One region of the Kitasatospora sp. NPDC001309 genome, then DNA from elsewhere that is predicted to be linked to it. Evidence: riboswitches for the same ligand, from Rfam matches in the RefSeq annotation. Region 1 holds a riboswitch; each other region holds the start of a gene.

The links. A riboswitch is a leader RNA that binds a small molecule or an ion and turns the genes downstream of it on or off. The one in region 1 is predicted to bind cobalamin.
Region 2: another riboswitch for cobalamin. It lies ahead of ACFY2K_RS24830 (CoA-acylating methylmalonate-semialdehyde dehydrogenase); the one in region 1 lies ahead of ACFY2K_RS16865 (CbtB-domain containing protein).
Region 3: another riboswitch for cobalamin. It lies ahead of ACFY2K_RS34460 (ABC transporter substrate-binding protein); the one in region 1 lies ahead of ACFY2K_RS16865 (CbtB-domain containing protein).

The regions. Positions count from the first base shown of each region.
Region 1 covers NZ_JBIAXC010000014.1:83,791-89,965, reverse strand. The annotation lists gene ACFY2K_RS16880 (CbiQ family ECF transporter T component) at 1-899, shown strand, start outside; gene ACFY2K_RS16875 (ABC transporter ATP-binding protein) at 896-2,539, shown strand; gene ACFY2K_RS16870 (ECF transporter S component) at 2,536-3,324, shown strand; cobalamin riboswitch at 3,347-3,471, shown strand; gene ACFY2K_RS16865 (CbtB-domain containing protein) at 3,509-3,727, shown strand; gene ACFY2K_RS16860 (CbtA family protein) at 3,754-4,629, shown strand; gene ACFY2K_RS16855 ((2Fe-2S)-binding protein) at 4,626-5,423, shown strand; gene ACFY2K_RS16850 (PA14 domain-containing protein) at 6,034-6,175, shown strand, end outside.
Region 2 covers NZ_JBIAXC010000026.1:66,339-72,513, reverse strand. The annotation lists gene ACFY2K_RS24835 (acyl-CoA dehydrogenase family protein) at 1-698, opposite strand, end outside; gene ACFY2K_RS24830 (CoA-acylating methylmalonate-semialdehyde dehydrogenase) at 704-2,203, opposite strand; cobalamin riboswitch at 2,400-2,591, opposite strand; gene ACFY2K_RS24825 (hypothetical protein) at 2,833-3,054, opposite strand; gene ACFY2K_RS24820 (short-chain fatty acyl-CoA regulator family protein) at 3,201-4,592, opposite strand; gene aceA (isocitrate lyase) at 4,952-6,175, shown strand, end outside.
Region 3 covers NZ_JBIAXC010000047.1:701-6,875, reverse strand. The annotation lists gene ACFY2K_RS34475 (asparagine synthase-related protein) at 1-555, opposite strand, end outside; gene ACFY2K_RS34470 (hypothetical protein) at 956-1,093, shown strand; gene ACFY2K_RS34465 (hypothetical protein) at 1,720-2,661, shown strand; cobalamin riboswitch at 2,767-2,973, shown strand; gene ACFY2K_RS34460 (ABC transporter substrate-binding protein) at 3,131-4,048, shown strand; gene ACFY2K_RS34455 (FecCD family ABC transporter permease) at 4,045-5,124, shown strand; gene ACFY2K_RS34450 (ABC transporter ATP-binding protein) at 5,121-5,939, shown strand; gene ACFY2K_RS34445 (ferredoxin) at 5,936-6,175, shown strand, end outside.

The DNA.
Region 1 (6,175 bases):
ACCTGCTCTTCTCCCTGCCGCACATCCCCACCCCCGACTGGTACGCGGGGATCCGGATCGGCGGCCCGGTCTCGCTGGAGGCCACGCTCTCGGCGGCCTTCGACGGGCTGCGGCTGGCCTGTCTGATCTGCTGCATCGGCGCCGCGAACACCCTCGCCAACCCCAAGCGGTCCCTGCGCGTCCTGCCCGGGGCCCTGTACGAGCTCGGCGTCGCCGTGACGGTGGCGCTCAGCGTCGCGCCCCAGCTGGTGCAGAGCGTCCAACGGGTCGCCCGGGCACGGAGGTTGCGTGCGGGGGGGCGCAAGGGCGTCCGCGCCCTGCACAGCATCGTGGTGCCGGTCCTGGAGGACGCGCTGGAGCGTTCGCTGGGCCTCGCGGCCGCGATGGACTCGCGCGGCTACGGGCGTTCCGGCACCGCCTCGCGCCGCTCCCGCCGGCTCACCGGGGTGCTGATGCTGCTCGGCATGTGCGGCCTGTGCGCCGGGGTGTACGGACTGCTGGACGGGACGGCCCCGGCCGCGCTCGGCCTGCCCGCCTTCCTCGCGGGTGCCGTGCTCTGCGTGGCGGGTCTGCTGCTCGGCGGGCGCCGGGTGCGGCGCACCACCTACCGGCCGGACCGCTGGCGGGCGGCGGAGTGGGGCGTGGCCGGTTGCGGAGTGGCCGCCGCCGTGCTGCTCTTCGCCACCGTCGGCTACGACGCCACCGACCTCAACCCCTCCCTCTACCCGCTGACCTGGCCGACGCTGCCGCTCGTCCCGGTGCTCGCCCTGCTCCTGGCGGGCGCGGCCGGGATCGTCTCGCCGCCGCCCGGCCGCACGTCCGAACGGACCGCACCGGCCGCACCGAAGCCGCCCGTACGGACCCGCACCGACCGCACGACCTCCGAGGTGAGCACGTGATCCGATTCGACCGGGTCGGCGTGGTGTACGACGGCGAGAGCACGCCCGTCCTGCGCGACGTCGACCTGCACATCCCGGAGGGCGAGCTCTGCCTGGTGGTCGGCCGTACCGGGGCGGGCAAGTCCACCCTGCTCGGCGCCGTCAACGGCCTCGTGCCGCACTTCACCGGCGGCACCCTGCGAGGCCGGGTCACCGTGGACGGCCGGGACACCACCCACCACCCGCCGAGAGAACTCGCCGACGTGGTCGGCGTCGTGGGACAGGACCCGTCGGCCGGCTTCACCACCGACACGGTGGAGGAGGAACTCGCCTACGTCATGGAGCAGTTGGCGATCCCCCCGGAGGTCATGCGCAAGCGGGTCGAGGAGACCCTGGACCTGCTCGGCCTGGCCGAGCTGCGCCACCGCGCCCTGCACGAGCTCTCCGGCGGCCAGCAGCAGCGCGTCGCCATCGGATCAGTCCTCACCGCGCACCCCCGCGTGCTGGTCCTGGACGAGCCGACCTCCGCGCTCGACCCGACGGCGGCCGAGGAGGTGCTGGCCGCGATCACCCGGCTGGTCCACGACCTCGGGGTGACCGTCCTGCTGGCCGAGCACCGCTTGGAGCGCGTCGTCCAGTACGCCGACCGCGTCGCCTACCTGCCGGGGGACGGGACGGTCGTGCACGGTCCGCCCGCCGAGGTCTTCCGGGACACCGCGATCGCGCCGCCCGTCGTCGACCTCGGCCGCCTGGCCGGATGGCGGCCGCTGCCGCTGTCCGTCCGGGACGCCCGCCGCGCCGCCGCACCGCTGCGGGAGCGGCTCACGGACGTACCGGTTCCCCCGCCGCGCCGGGCAGCGGCGGCGGGGGAACCGGTGCTGGAGGCGAAGGGCGTGGTGGTCCGGTACGGGCCTGTGGCCGCCGTCCGGGACGTCCGGCTGGACCTGCGCGCGGGCGAGGTCATGGCGCTGATGGGCCGCAACGGCTCCGGCAAGTCCTCGCTGCTGTGGGCCCTCCAGGGCTCCGGGCCCCGCCAGGGCGGCAGCGTGAAGGTCACCGGTGCCGGGAGCGGGAAGGCCGAGGACCCCAAGCGCCTGCCCGCGGCCAGGGCCCGGCAGCTGGTCGGGCTCGTCCCGCAGACCCCCACCGACCTGCTGTACCTGGAGACGGTCGCCCGGGAACTCGCCCAGAGCGATGCCGAAGCCGAGGGCGCCGACGGGCCGACCGCCCGGCAGATCCTGGACCGCCTGGCCCCCGGGATCCCGGACGACACCCACCCCCGGGACCTCTCCGAGGGGCAGAAGCTGGCCCTCGTCCTGGCGATCCAACTGTCCGCCGCACCAAGGGTCGTGCTGCTGGACGAACCCACCCGGGGGCTCGACTACCACGCCAAGGAGGCGCTCACCGGCATCGTGGACGCGCTCGCCGCCGAAGGCCGTACGGTCGTCGTCTCCACCCACGACGTCGAGTTCGTCGCCTCCGCCGCCGACCGCGTCGTGGTGATGGCCGAGGGCGAGATCGTCGCCGACGGGCCGACCGCCCAGGTCATCGTCGCCTCGCCCACCTTCGCCCCGCAGACCGCCAAGATCCTCGCCCCACTCGGCTACCTGACGCCCCGGCAGGTCGCCGAGGCCCTCGAACCGGCGGAGGCCGCGCGATGACCGCCGTACGGATCCCCGGCCGGGCCCGCGTCGTCGTCGCCCTGGCCGCCTTCATCGGCCTGGTCGCCTTCACCTGGCCGTTCGTCGTCGCACCCGGGAAGTTCGGCTCCAACTACGCCCCGCCGCTGATCTTCGCCGTCCTGCTCGTCCTGGTCCTCGCCGTCGTCATCGCAGAGATCTCGGCCGGCGGCATCGACGCCAAGGCGCTCGCCATGCTCGGCGTCCTGTCCGCCGTCAACGCCGGGCTCCGACCCCTCGGCGCCGGGACGGCCGGTGTGGAGACGGTCTTCTTCATCCTCGTCCTGGCCGGCCGCGTCTTCGGCCCCGGCTTCGGCTTCACCCTCGGCTGCACCTCGCTGTTCGCCTCCGCCCTGCTCACCGGCGGAGTCGGTCCCTGGATGCCGTACCAGATGTTCGGCTGCGCCTTCGTCGGCATGCTCGCCGGCCTGCTGCCGAAGACCCGGCGCCGCCGGGTGGAGGTGCCCGTGCTGGCCGTGTACGGGGCCTTCTCCGGCTACCTGTTCGGCTTCCTGCTCAACCTGTCCTTCTGGCCGTTCTCCACCGACCCGAACAGTTCGATCGCCTACCTCCCCGGTCTGCCCTTCACCGAGCAGTGGCACCGCTACCTGCTGTTCGACCTCGCCACGTCGCTCGGCTGGGACACCGGCCGCGCCGTCACCACCCTGACCGCCGTGCTCGTCGTCGGGCCCGCCGTCCTGACCGTCTTCCGCCGAGCGGCCCGCCGCGCCAACTTCGAGCCCACCGTGCGCTTCGAGGCCGATTGACGGCCCCGGCGGGCAGGCCTACTCTGCCGGATGTAGTGATGGCGTAAGGAAGCCGGTGGAACTCCGGCACGGTCGCGCCACTGTGAGCGGATCGCCCTTCGGGACGGCCCGCGAGTCAGATACGACGCCATCACGATTCGCCCCAACAAGAGCGGGACGCACGATCCCCGAAGGAGGCTCCACCGTGAGCACCAGTATGCCCGGACCCTCTGCCCTGCCCGTCCCGGTCGTGGTGCCGGCGTCCAAGGCCGTCGCCTGGCTCGTCGTCACCGCGTTCCTCGCGCTGGCCGTCTACTACTTCATCGGCGTCGACCAGGGTGCCTACTCCGTGTTCGGCAAGGACATGCACATCCACGAGTTCGTCCACGACTCGCGGCACTTCCTCGGCTTCCCCTGCCACTGACGAGCGGAAGCAGCGAACAACCAGACATGGAGAAGAAACTCATCCTGCGCGGCGTGCTCGCCGGCGCAGTGGCCGGCCTGCTCGCCTTCGTCTTCGCGCGGATCTTCGCCGAGCCGCAGATCAACGCGGCGATCGAGTACGAGAGCGGTCGTGACGACGCGCAGGGCCTGCTGGACAAGGCCGCCGGGCTGCCCATGGACATGGGCGGACCGGACATCTTCAGCCGCACCGTCCAGGCCAACGTCGGCATCGGCGCCGGCATGATCCTGTTCGGTGCGGCGATGGGCGCGCTGTTCGCGGTGGCGTACACCGTGTGCCTCGGCCGGACCGGCAGGCTCCGCCCGCGCAACCTGGCGATGCTGGTGGCCCTGGGCGGGTTCCTCGGCCTGTACCTCGTGCCGTTCGTCAAGTACCCCGCCAACCCGCCGGCCATCGGACACCCCGACACCATCCGCGACCGCGGCAACCTGTACCTGGCCATGGTCGCCTGCTCGCTCCTGTTCCTCGTGCTGGCGGTCTGGCTCGGCAAGCGCCTCCAGGCCCGGTTCGGGAACTGGAACGCCACCCTGCTCGCCGCCGGCGCCTTCGCGGCGGCGATCGGCATCGTCATGGCGGTGCTCCCCTCGCTCGGCGAACTCGCCGACAACGTCCAGCAGTTCGGCCATCACGCGACCGAGACGCCGCTGCCGCTGACCGACGACAAGGGCGCCATCGTCTACCCGGGCTTCCCGGCGGACACCCTGTTCGAGTTCCGCTTCTACTCGGTGGCCGCGCAGCTGCTGCTGTGGGCCGCGCTGGGCCTGCTCTTCGGACCGATGGCCGAGCGAGTGATCAACGCCCGTACGGCGGCCGCCACGGCGGTCCCGGCCGAGTCCGGCTCCGAGCCGGTCGGCGCGGCGTGACGCACACCCGACCGAGGGCCGCGACGCCGCAGCGCGTCGCGGCCCTCGGGCCGTTCTTCGCCTACGAGACCCATGGGGCCGAGGGGAGCCACGAGACCCGCCGGGCCCATGAGACCCATGACGACGGCGCAGTCGCCGTGCCGTGGCGGCCGATGGCCGAACTCCTCGACGATCCAGCGGTGTTGGGGGAGCGGGTGGCCTTCGCCCGGAACCACCTCGCGGCGGCGGGGGGCCGTCCGCCCGAGGCGGTCGAGCAGCGGGTGGCGGCCTCGGTGACCCACCTGGGGCTGGTGGCGCGGCTGCTCTCACCCGCGTTCGCGGTGGCCGTCCTGGACGGGGCGCTGCTCGGGTACGGGCTGCCGGAGGCGAGGTGGCAGCCGACACCGGGCGGCCTGTTCCCGCTGTCGCTGCCCGCCCGTGACGCCGTTCCCGTCGCCGACCGGGCCGAGCTCGCCGCGCGGTTCGTGGCAGAGGTGCTGGACGGGCCGGTGCGGGAGCTGGGCGAAGCGGTGGCCGCCTACTCCGTCTCACCGCGGATCCGCTGGGGCAACGTCGCGTCGGCGGTCAACGGCGCGGCCGCGGGCGTCGCCCGCTCGCGGCCGGAACTCGGCCTGGAGGAAAGGGAGTTCACCAGGCACCTGCTGGCGGTTCCGCCGCTGCGCGGGGCCGGCACCGTGGCCGCGGACGGCACCGGCTTCCGCCGCCGCAGCTGCTGCCTGATCTACCGGGCCGCACCCGACCGGGCCGGCGCGCTGTGCGGCGACTGCGTCCTGGCCGGACCGCCGGCCGCCTGAGCGGAGCAGGGGCGCTCTCGGGCCTGAACGCCTACGCCCCCTTGCCCGGCCGTCGGTCCCCGGGTCGCCGCGCGGACCATCCGACTGCCCACCGAGGCCCTGATCGGCTGGCCGGCCGATCGAAGGGGTGACCGGCCGTACGGTTTTCGGCCAAGTGGGTCGCGGGCGCCGGGCCGTTCCACGACTCCGCTTAGGGATACCTGCGGGCATGTTATTGAACATGTCCCTGACAGGAGTGTCCGGGCGGTGACAGCCGGACGCTGTGACCGGTGTTCCGTTTGGAGGCACGGCGGTTCGGTGGATCCGGCCAAGGTGTACCGGCCCTGTTCCGTGGGGTCCGTCGTTCGCGGAGGATTCGTTGCCCGAGTCCTCCGGTCGGGACCGGAGGAGCGTGGACACGCGTCCTGCCGTGCCGCGGGTCCGGCGGACGTCAACGGGGTTGGAGGGGGCTTTGTCCAGAGGTGCCGGCATGGCGCGGTCGTCCGCGCGCTCGCGGTTCCGGTGGATCGTGTTCGTGGTGGCGACGGCGCTGGTGGCTCCGTTGGCACAGGCGGGAGGCCTGCCACCGGCGCAGGCGTCCGCGCCCGCGCCCGCGTCCTCATCCGGATCCGTGGCATCGAGAGCGGTGCCGCGGGATCTGCCGATCCTGTCGGTCCCGTCGGCGGCCGGGCAGCAGCCGCAGGCCGAACTGCGGGAGCCGAAGGCCGACTTCGCGCCCTTGGCGGCCAGCGGGGATCCGCGCTCCGACGAAC
Region 2 (6,175 bases), on a different contig from region 1:
ATCCGGAAGCCCTCCCCCTCGCCGCCGAGCAGGCGGTCGGCGGGCAGCCGGACGCCGTCCAGGACGACCTGGCGGGTGGGCTGGGCGTTCCAGCCCATCTTCCGCTCGTCGGGGCCGAAGGAGAGCCCCGGGTCGTCCCGCTCCACCACGAAGGCGGACACCCCGGCGGCGCCCGGGCCGCCGGTGCGCGCCATCACCACGTACACCCGGGCCGCGCCCGCGCCGGAGATGAACTGCTTGACGCCGTCCAGCACCCAGTGGTCGCCGTCGCGCACCGCCCGGGTGGCGAGCGCGGCGGCGTCGGAGCCGGCGCCGGGTTCGGTGAGGCAGTAGCTGCCCAGGTCCTCGGCGGTGCAGAGCGCGGGCAGCCAGCGGTGGCGCTGGTCCTCGCTGCCGTAGCGGTCGACCATCCAGCCGACCATGTTGTGGATGGACAGGTAGGCGGCGACGGACGGGCAGCCGCCCGCCAGTGCCTCGAAGGCCACCACGCCGTCCAGCCGGGAGAGTTGGGAGCCGCCGACGTCCTCCCGGACGTAGACCCCGGCGAGGCCGAGGTCGGCGGCCTTGCGCAGCACGTCCACCGGGAAGTGCTTGGCCTGGTCCCACTCGACCGCGTGCGGGGCCAGGTACTCGGCGGCGAAGGCTCCGACGGCCTCCGCGATCGCGGCCTGGTCCTCCGTCAGTTCACTGCAGTGCACGGCGTTCACCCCATCGTCGGCATGGTGAAGCTCGCGCCCTCCTTGACCCCGGAGGGCCAGCGCGAGGTGACGGTACGGGTGCGGGTGTAGAAGCGGATCGAGTCCGGACCGTGCTGGTTGAGGTCGCCGAAGGCGGAGCGCTTCCAGCCGCCGAAGGTGTGGTAGGCGATCGGCACCGGGATCGGCACGTTGACGCCGACCATGCCGGTGTCCACCCGGCGGGCGAAGTCCCGGGCGGTGTCGCCGTCCCGGGTGTAGATGGCCACGCCGTTGCCGAACTCGTGCTCGCTGGGCAGCCGCAGCGCCTCCTCGTAGTCGGCGGCGCGGACCACGGTGAGCACCGGGCCGAAGATCTCCTCGCGGTGGATCCGCATCTCCGGGGTCACCCGGTCGAACAGCGAGGCGCCGAGGAAGTAGCCGCCCTCGTGGCCCTCCAGGCGGAAGTCCCGCCCGTCGACAACGAGTTCGGCGCCCTCCCGGACCCCGAGGTCGAGGTACCCGCGGACCCGCTCCAGCGCGTCGGCGCCGACCAGCGGGCCGAAGTCGGCCGCCGGGTCGTCCGAGCGGCCGACCTTGAGCGCGGCGATCCGCTCGACCAGCTTGGCCACCAGCGCGTCCGCGGTCTCCTCCCCCACCGGGACGGCCACCGAGATCGCCATGCAGCGCTCCCCCGCCGAGCCGTAGCCGGCGCCGATCAGCGCGTCGGCGGCCTGGTCGAGGTCGGCGTCCGGCATCACGATCATGTGGTTCTTCGCGCCGCCGAAGCACTGCGCCCGCTTCCCGTGGGCGGCGGCCGTCGCGTAGACGTACCGGGCGATCGGGGTGGATCCGACGAAGCCGACGGCCTGCACCCGCTCGTCCTCCAGCAGGGTGTCCACCGCCTCCTTGCCGCCGTTGACCACGTTGAGCACGCCCGGCGGCAGCCCGGCCTCCAGGAACAGCTCGGCGAGCCGAAGCGGCACCGACGGGTCCCGCTCGGAGGGCTTGAGAACGAAGGAGTTGCCGCAGGCCAGCGCGGGTGCGGCCTTCCACAGCGGGATCATCGCCGGAAAGTTGAACGGCGTGATGCCGGCGACCACGCCGAGCGGCTGGCGCATCGAGTAGACGTCGATGCCGGTGCCGGCGTTGTCGGTGAACTCGCCCTTCAACAGGTGCGGGATCCCGGCGGCGAACTCCACCACCTCCAGGCCGCGTTGGAGGTCGCCGTGGGCGTCGGCCACAGTCTTGCCGTGCTCGGCGGAGAGCAGCCGGGCCAGCTCCTCCTTCTCCTGCTCGACCAGTTGCAGGAAGCGCAGCAGCACCCGCGCCCGCCGCTGCGGGTTCCAGGCCGCCCACCCGGGCTGGGCCTGGGCGGCGTCGGCGATCACCGCCTCGACCTCGGCCCGGTCGGCCAGCGGCACCCGGGCCTGCACCCGGCCGGTGTTGGGGTCGAAGACGTCGCCGTAGCGGCCGGACGTCCCGGCGACGCGCTTGCCGCCGATGAAGTGGGCCAGTTCGCGGACCATCGGTTCCTTCTCTCGTCACGGGTGGGGAGAGGAGGAATGGAGAGAGCACGCCGCGGCATCGGACGTACGGTCGTACGCCGTCGCGGCAGGCGTAAAGTGACGAACCGTCAGGAGCGATGGGCCCCGACGGTCGGCAGCACGGCAGCGGAGCGGGAACAGCGGCCCGGAGTCATGCGTGTCGTCTCCATCCTCGTGGAAAACACGGATCATCCGCGGCCGGTATCCTGACTCCCGGATCCACGCCCGCCCCCTGGCCTTCCCGGCTGGCTGCCAGTGGCCGTCATCTGCGAGGACGAACTCCCCGGTCACAGTGGCGGGACCGTGCCGGACTCACACCGGCTTCCCTGACACCGCGGACCTGCCGTCGACCATATAGTTGGACGTCCTAGTAAGTCCAGACCCACCGCCGCGCGGCGCGGGCCCGAGCGGTCACAGGGGCACGACGGGTCACAGGGCCAGGACGGGCCGGTGGCGGTCGAGCCAGAGCGCGAGGTCGACCACGCGTTCCTGTAGAGCGAGGTGTCCGTGTCCCCGACACCGATCGGCGAGTCCCGGGCCGCGACCACGGCCCTTCGCCGGACCGGCGGCGGGTCATCGGACCGCCGCCCCCGGGCGCCGTTCGATCGCGTTCAGCCGGCCGAAGCCGCGGAGAGGTCCAGCAGTCCCTCCTTGGCCTGGCGCACCAGGTCGCGGAACTGGTCCTCGCTCATCCGGATCTGCTGACCGAAGTCGTCGGTGATCCTCACCCGCCGGTCCACCGGGGCCTCCCGGTCCAGGAACACCTGGGGGCAACCGCAGTTGCAGTTGCCGCAGAACGTCGCGAAGGGCTGTGGCGTCTCGTCGCCGGCCATCCGTCCCACCTCACTTCCGCCCGTGGTGCACGGGGCTTCCGGGCTGGCGATGCCCGCCGCCCAATGTCACCAAACCCGATGGCAGGAAGGGTGGTTGTACTCGTCCGACGGCCCTCCGGGGGCTGCCTCGCCCCGTGCGGCACCGCTCAGGAGGACGCCGGGTACGGGACGAAGGTGCTGGTGTGCTCGTCGACGGCCAGCGGGCGGCCGATCGCCGGGGCCGAGCGCTGGGCGCAGGCCGGGCGTTCGCAGACCTTGCAGCCCAGGCCGATCGGGGTGGCGGCGGCCTCGTCGGTCAGGTCCAGGCCGGCGGAGTACACCAGCCGCCCCGCGTGCCGGAGTTCGCAGCCGAGGCCGATCGCGAAGGTCTTGCCGGGCCGGCCCCAGCCGCCGGGCGAGCGGGTGACGGCGCGGGCCGTCCACAGGTAGCGGCGCCCGTCCGGCATGGCGGCGACCTGGACGTGGACCCGGCCCGGGGCGGCGAAGGCGTCGTAGACGTTCCACAGCGGGCAGGTGCCACCGGTGCGGGAGAAGTGGAAGGGCGTGGCGGACTGCCGCTTGGAGACGTTCCCGGCCCGGTCGACCCGGACGAAGGAGAACGGCACCCCGCGCAGACCGGGGCGCTGGAGGGTGCTGAGGCGGTGGCAGACCGTCTCGTAGCCGACGCCGAAGTGGTCGGCGAGGTGCTCGATGTCGTAGCGGGCGGACTCGGCCTCGGCGTGGAAGGCGGCGTAGGGCAGGACGAGGGCAGCGGCGAAGTAGTTGGCCAGGCCGATCCGGGTGAGCGAGTGCGCGGCCGAGCCTTCGGGGCTGTCCTGGGCGGCGAGTTCGGAGAGCAGCGCGTCGTGTTCCAGGTAGCCGAGCTGGGTGGCCAGCCGGAAGGCCTGCTGGCCGGGGCGCAGCCGGTCCGACAGCCGCAGCGTCCGGGTCCGCGGATCGTACCGGTGCAGCTGCTCCCCGCCGGAGGCGAGCCGTACGCCGTGCACGTCGGCCAGCCGTTCGGCCAGCACCGCCCGCACCCCGCCGCGCCGCAGCCGGATCTCGCCCGCCAACTCCTCGGCGGCGGTGTCGAGTTCATGGACGTAGTTCTGCCGGCGGTAGAAGAACTCGCGGACCTCCTCGTGCGGGGTCCGGGTGTCGGCGGCCGGGCCCCGGTCCCCCGCGAGGACGGCGAGCTGCTCGGCCAGGGTGCGACGGCCGCGCCCGAGGTCGGTCAACAGCCGTGCCACGGCGGGCAGTCGGGTGGCGACCTCGTCGAGGTCACCGGGGGTGATCCGGCCGGCCGCGAGCTCCTCGCCGAGGCCGTCGCGCAGTTCGGCGGCGAGCCGGGCGCTGTCCGGCGGGGCGAAGTACCCGGCCTCCACGCCGAACGCCTCGGTGAGCCGCAGCAGGACGGGGACGGTCAGCGGGCGGGCGTCGTGCTCCAGCTGGTTGAGGTAGCTGGGCGAGAGGTCGATCATCCGCGCCGTGGCGGCCTGGCTCAGTCCGCGTTCCTCCCGGAGCCGGCGCAGCCTGGCCCCGGCGAAGGCCTTCCCCATCGTCCCGCACCTCCGTGTCCGGCCGTCGGGTCGGGCCGGTGCGGCGCAGCCTAGCCGCAACGCCTCCGGGCAGGCCTTCGCAAGCTTCGCGGATTCGCCGGGCGGGCTTCGCGGAACGTGGCACGGCTCCACCGGTGACGGCGGCCGCGTCGGCTGCCAGAGTCGGTGCTGCGGCCGGGAGGCGCCCAGTACGGTGGCGAACGGGCAGGTCAACTGCCCTGACCTGTCGTCCGGGTGACCACGTCCCGCGGTGTTCCACCGCTGCCCGGCGCCACCCGGCCGCCCTCTCGCCACCTCGTGAGAGGTCGCTCACATCCTTCGCAACGTCCTTCGCAGAGCATCCCCGGGAGTCGATCACCATGACCCAGTCGGTTCGGCAGCAGCAGGAGCAGCAGGCGGCGGAGCTGGCCGCCCGGTGGGCGTCCGACCCCCGCTGGGCCGGCATCGAGCGCACGTACGGCGCGGCGGACGTCGTCCGGCTGTCCGGTACGGTGCGCGAGGAGCACACCCTGGCCCGGCGCGGCGCCGAGCGCCTGTGGAAGCAGCTCCACGAGCAGGACTACGTGCACGCCCTGGGCGCGCTGACCGGTGGTCAGGCCGTCCAGATGGTCAAGGCCGGGCTCCAGGCGATCTACCTGTCCGGCTGGCAGGTCGCGGCCGACGCCAACCAGGCCGGCCAGACCTACCCCGACCAGAGCCTCTACCCCGCCAACTCCGTCCCCCAGGTGGTGCGTCGGATCAACAACGCGCTGCTGCGCGCCGACGGGATCGACGCCGCCGAGGGCACCGACGGCGGCCCGGACTGGCTGGTGCCGATCGTCGCCGACGCCGAGGCGGGCTTCGGCGGCCCGCTGAACGCCTTCGAGCTCACCAAGGCCATGATCGCGGCCGGCGCCGCGGGCATCCACTACGAGGACCAGCTGGCCTCCGAGAAGAAGTGCGGCCACCTCGGCGGCAAGGTGCTCGTCCCCACCGCCCAGCACGTCCGCACCCTCAACGCGGCCCGCCTGGCCGCCGACATCGCCGACGTGCCGACCCTGGTCGTCGCCCGCACCGACGCGCTGGCCGCCAACCTGCTCACCACCGACGTGGACGAGCGCGACGCCCGCTTCTGCACCGGCGAGCGCACCGCCGAGGGCTTCTACCGGGTCGAGCCCGGCATGGCGCCGGTGATCTCCCGCGGCCTGGCCTTCGCCCCGTACGCGGACCTCATCTGGGTGGAGACCGGCACCCCGGACCTCGCCCAGGCCCGGGAGTTCGCCGAGGCGCTCAAGGCCGAGTACCCGGACAAGATGCTGGCCTACAACTGCTCGCCCTCCTTCAACTGGAAGGCCGCCCTGGACGACGACCGGATCGCCAAGTTCCAGCGGGAGTTGGGCGCGATGGGCTACCGCTTCCAGTTCATCACGCTGGCCGGCTTCCACGCCCTCAACCACTCGATGTTCCAGCTGGCCCGCGGCTACGCCGAGCACGGCATGACGGCCTACGTCGACCTCCAGGAGGCCGAGTTCGCGGCCGTGCCGGACGGCTACACGGCCGTGAAGCACCAGCGCGAGGTCGGCACCGGCTACTTCGACCAGGTC
Region 3 (6,175 bases), on a different contig from region 1:
GGTGGGCAGCAGCAGGCAGGAGTCGGGGGCGACCTGCCGGACGCCGCGCCACCAACTGCGTTCGCCCAGCGGGGCGAAGAGCATGCCGTACGTCACGCTCGCGGCGATCAGGTCCTCGTCCGGTTCGGCGCCGGTGAGCCCGGCGAGCACGTCGGCCCGGTCCGCGGCGATCGGCACGCCGTCCACGAGGGCGGTGTACACCGCCCTGGTGCCGGTGACGGTGCCCTGGAAGCGCACCCAGCCGTGGGCCGAGGCGATCACATGGGTGTTGCCGGGGAGGCTGCGGGCGAGCGCGTCCAGGTCGGACAGTTCGCGCACCGTGCGGGTGAGGGCGTCGAGGCGGTCCTGCCCGACCGGGCTCAGCCCGTGGACCGCGACCCGGACGGGGCCGGCCTCGGACACCACCAGGTCCTCCGGCGACCACGACCCGGCCAGCCAGGGCCGTCCGGACGCGTGGGCGACGGACCGTGGTGCCGTGTCGCCGAGTCGGCGATGGACCCGGGCGCCGTCCGGGGAGTCCGGAAGGACCACCAGGTGGTCGTTGAGCGACTGCACGAGCCCACCCCCAGGTGTCACGGCGGCGTGGGTGCCGCCGGTTCTCCGGAACCGTGCACCACCGGGGGAAGGCGACACAACCGGGCAAGGTCCACTTCCCCCATGGATCACGCCATTCACCCACCGAAAGAAGCAGGATGATTGTCGTTCCATCACATTCGAACGTCGTCAAGAAAGCGTTTGGCATGGACACTCCTGTTGCCACAGTTCACTTCTGTGTCCCAACTACTGTTCCGGCCGATCCGGCCGAAAGACGTTCCGTCCGCGATCCACCTGCGGAAACGTGAATTTCCCCGTCATTGGCCGGATCTGACGATGCGACTGGACACTCCCGGCGGCCAGCGGTCCCAATGGAGTCACGCCATCCACAGGCTTCGGCCTCGATGCAGAGGAGAGAACCATGGCCAAGAACATCCAGCTGCCCAAGCGCTACACCCCGCCCACGGCCGCCAAGGTCGGCGACTTCAGCAAGGACACGGACGGCACCATCTACACCAAGAAGGACGCCACGACCCTGGGTTTCAAGAAGCCGCGCTGACCTCGGCCTAGGGCCTGTCCGGCGGATCTTGGCAGATCAGCGCGCGGCGTTGGGCGCCCGGCTGGGCGTGCGCCCGAGTCGGCCTCGTACTGGACGTACTTGGGCGATTCGGGCGTGCGTCCAGGCGGGATGCCCGGCGTCGCGCGCCTGGCAAGATCCGCCGGACAGGCCCTAGCTGACCCGGACTCGATCGCCACAGCCCGCCGGCCCCGCCGGCGGGCTGTTCCGCGTCCACGGACGCCAGTGCACGCGGGCGTTCGCATCCCAACACACCGGGAATTGAACCACCGAAGGCCGTCCGCACGTTGGAATAGCGGAACTCCCGGTGAATCCCGGGAGAATGGCCGAAGTTCCCGACCGTAATCCGGTCCGGGACTTCGACGTGTACCGACCTACGGTCGCACCGCCCCCACCGTCGCCGCCGGTCCCGCTCCCGCCCCCACCCCGCCCCTGGCGGCGCGACAAGGCCTTGGTATGAGCACGGCAAAGGGTTCCCCGCCCCGCGTCCACCATCTGGACGGACGGACGGCCGAGTTGATGTGGTGTCCGGGCTCAACCCGCGGGCCGGCCGGTCCGCAGGCCTGTACGGACGAACCTCCCACACCCTCACACCCGGGAGCAGACACATGCGCACCCCCCTCAAGGCCGCCGCCCACACCCTCACGGCGCTGGCCCTGGCCGCCTTCGGCACCACCGCCCTGGCCGCCGGCGCCGAGGCCCAACCCGCCCCGGCCGCCGCCCACTTCGGGGCCAAGCCGCTCCACCCCGGCACCACCGCCAAGAGCCCGACCGCGACCTCCGGCAACACCCTGTCGGTCCGCTCCGCCGCGACCCAGGGCGTGGTCTCCCCCACTCCCAAGGTGTACCTGGTGTTCTGGGGCTCGCAGTGGTCCTCCGACCCAGCCGGGGTCGCCCCCGACATGCAGAACATGTTCAAGGGCCTCTACGGCAGCCAGGACACCTGGGGCACCATCCTCAGCCAGTACTGCGAGGGCGTCGCCAGGGGCACCACCACCTGCGGCACCAAGGGCACCCACGTCCAGCACCCGGCGTCCTCCCCGCTGGCCGGCGTCTGGTTCGACAACGCCGCCGCCACCCCGGCCAACGCCACCGCCGCCCAGATCGCCGCCGAGGCGGGCAAGGCCGCCGCCCACTTCGGCAACACCACCCAGGCGCCCAACCTCAACGCCCAGTACGTGGTGGTCTCCCCCACCGGCACCCACCCGGACGGCTTCCCCAACTCCGGCTTCTGCGCCTGGCACGACAAGACCAGCAGCTCCTACGGCACCCTGGCCTACACCAACCTGCCGTACATCCCGGACAACGGGGCGGGCGCCTGCACCACCTTCACCGACGGGCGGCTGCTCTCCGGCATCGAGTCCACCGAGACCCACGAGTACGCGGAGACGGTCACCGACTTCTGGCCCAGCATCGGCTGGAACGGCGGCGGCGGTGAGATCGGCGACGAGTGCGAGAACCTCGACGCCTACGTCACCCTGAGCACCGGCACCTTCGACCTCCAGGGCCTGTGGTCCAACAGCACCAACAAGTGCGTGACGCACGGCTGACGACCGCCCGCTCCGAGGAACCCGGCCCGCCGCGCCCCCCGCGCGGCGGGCCGTCGCTGTCGGGCCGTCACCCTGAGCCGGACTCCGCCGCCCTGACCACGCCTGATACCGTGCGATCGCCGTGGTGTTCGGGAAACCGGTCTGAGTCCGGTGCGGCCCTCGCCACTGTTGCCGCGGAGTTCCGCGGCCCTCGCTGACCGGCTCGCCCAGCGGTCAGGGCCACTGGGCGGGCTCGAAGGAGCCGCCCGGGAAGGTCGGCCGCGGCACGTCGATGCGGAAGCCAGGAGACCGGCCACGGCACGACATGTTCCACGAGGGTTTTGGAGAACACGTGCCCAGCGGTCAGCCGCGTCCGTTCCGATCCATTTGCTCCGTACATCCCATACGTCCCACAGGTCCGATACGTGTCGGCCGGGCGGTCGCCGCCGTCCTGTTCCTCGGCACGCTCGGCGCCTGCACGGGCGCCCCCGTGCCCGCCGCGCCCGGCGGGACGTCCGCAGGTGCCGCGCCGGTCAGCGTGGAGAACTGCGGGACCACCGTGACGGTCGGCACGCCGCCCGAACGGCTGGTGACGCTCAACGAGGGGGCCACCGAGGTGGCTCTGGCCCTCGGCCTGGAGTCCCGCATGGCCGGTACCGCCTACCTCGACGATGCCGTCCCGGAGAAGTGGAAGGCGGCCTACGACTCCGTCCCGGTGCTCTCCGCGAAGTACCCGACGAAGGAGAAGCTCCTCACCGCCCGCCCCGACTTCCTGTACGCCTCCTACGCCAGCGCGTTCACCGACAAGGTCGCGGGCACCCGGGAGGACCTGCGCGGCCAGGGCGTAGCGTCGTACCTGTCCCCGTTCGGCTGCTCGGACAAGAGCCAGGTGCCGCCGACGACGTGGCAGGCCGCGTGGGGCGAACTGCACGACGTCGCCCAGGTCTTCGGCGTACCGGAGCGGGCCGCCGCGATCCAGCACCAGCAGGAGCAGCAGCTCGCCGGGTTCACGACGACGGCCGCGGGCAAGGACCTGAAGGTCCTGTGGTACGACTCGGACACCAAGTCGCCCTTCGTCGGCGCCGGCCACGGCGGCCCCCAGCTGGTGCTCGACGCCGTGGGCGCCCGCAACGTCTTCGCGGACCTGCCCGGCGGCTGGCAGAACGTGAGCTGGGAGAAGGTCGTCGCGGCCGACCCGGACGCCATCGTGCTCGCGGACGCCGGCTGGGACACCGCCCAGTCCAAGATCGACTACCTGGAGCACGACCCGGTGCTGAGCAAGCTCGGCGCCGTGCGGCGCAAGGCCTTCGTGGTGGTGCCGTTCTCGGAGTCGACTCCCGGCGTGCGGCTCGCCGACGGGGCCGCCCGGGTCTCGGCGGGGCTGAGCGCGCTGCGCCCGGCTTCATGACCACGGCACCCCACCCCGTCGCGCGGCCCGCCGGTCCGGGCCGCGCGACGGCGGCCCTGGCCGTCGGTGCGGCCCTGCTGCTGGCCACCGTGCTCCTCGGCCTGGCCGTCGGCTCACACCACGAGCCGCTCCCGACCGTGATCGAGGTCGTGGCGCGCCGACTCGGACTCGCCGACCCGCAGGTCACCCTGCTGGACGACCGGATCGTCTGGCAGCTGCGGCTGCCCCGGGTCCTGGGAGCGGCCGCCACCGGCGCCGGACTCGCGGTCTGCGGCGCGGTGCTGCAGACCCTGACCGGCAACGACCTGGCCGATCCCTTCCTGCTCGGGATCTCGGACGGAGCCGCCGCCGGCGCGGTGACCGTGATCGTCCTCGGCGTCGGCGTGACCGGCGCCGTGGGCACCGGCGCGGTGGCGACGGCGGCCTTCGCCGGCGCCCTGCTCACCGCCGTCGTCGTCCTGGTGCTGGCCGGCGCGCGCACCCGGTCGCTGCCGACCGCCCGGACGGTGCTCGCCGGCATCGCGGTGGGCCAACTGTGCGGGGCGTACACCTCGTTCGTCGTGCTGGTCCTCGGGGACCGCGACGCGGCGCGCGGTGTCATGGAGTGGACGCTGGGCTCGGTCGCCGGCGTACGGTGGCCCACCGCCGTCTTCCTGGCCGCGGTCGCCCTGATCGGCGTCATGGTGCTGGCCTCCTCGGCCCGCGACCTGGACGCCTTCGCCTTCGGCGAGACCTCCGCCCGCTCCCTCGGCGTCCACGTCGAGCGCACCCGGTGGGTCCTCATCGCCACCGCCGCGCTGGTGACGGCCTGCCTGGTCGCCAACACCGGGGTCATCGGGTTCCTCGGCCTGGTCGTCCCGCACGTGGTCCGCCTCGTCTGCGGCCCGCGCCACGCCCTCCTGCTGCCCGTATCGGCACTGGTGGGCGCGTCCCTCCTGGTGGGCAGCGACGTCCTGGCCCGCTCGGTCCTCCCCGACCGGGAGATCCCGGTCGGCGTCGTCACGGCCGGGCTCGGAGCGCCCTTCTTCGCCTGGCTGCTGTGGCGCCAGGGCCGGGCCGACGGGGGAACGCTGTGACCGCGCCGCCCGCCGCCGAGCTGCGCGCGGAGGGACTCGGCGTGCGCGCCGGCGGCGCGACCCTGCTCGACGCGGTCTCGCTCGCGTTCGCCCCCGGCCGGGTCACCGGCCTGCTCGGACCCAACGGCGCCGGGAAGACCACCCTGCTGCGCGCGGTCGCCGGACTCACCCGGCCGTCCGCGGGGCGCGTCCTCCTGGACGGGGCGGATCTCCACACGCTCACGGCCCGCCGCCGGGCCCAGCGGGTGGCCTTCATGGAACAGCAGGCGGACACCCGGCTGGCCCTGCCGGTCCGCCAGGTCATCGAGCTCGGGCGCACGCCCCACCGGGGCCGCTGGCCCGTGCCGGGGAACTCCGCCGCCGACGCCCACGAGCGGACCGTGGTCGCCGAGGCCGTCGCCGCGGCCGACGTCGGCCACCTGCTCGACCGGGCCTGGCCGACGCTGTCCGGCGGCGAACGGCAACGGGTCCAGCTCGCGCGGGCCCTGGCGCAGGAGCCCGGCGTGCTCCTGCTCGACGAGCCCACCAACCACCTCGACCTGCGCCACCAACTCGGCTTCCTCGCCGCCGTACGCGGGCTGGGCATCACCACGGTGGCCGCACTGCACGACCTCGAACTCGCCGCCGCCTACTGCGACGAGGTCGCCGTCCTGCTCGACGGGCGGCTGGTCGCCCACGGGCCCGGCGCCGAGGTGCTCACCTCGGCCACGATCGGGCACGTCTACGGCGTCGACGTCACCGTCGAACGGCACCCCCGGCACGACCGGCCGCACATCCGGTGGAACGGACTGCTCCACGAAAGGACTTCGCCATGACCTCCCCCACCCCGGATGCCCCCGCCTTGGACGCCCCCGCTTTGGACGCCCCCGCCCGCCGCACCGCCACGGTCCTGGTCGGCATGTCGATCGGGGAGGCCGTCCGTCGCGACGAACTGCTCCGGACGGCGGCGGCGCAGCAGGCCTCGATCGCGTTCCTGCAGCAGGCGGACCCCTCCCTGTCGGCCGAGCTGACCAGGCTGGCCGACGCCGGCGCCGGGACCGTGGTCCTGATC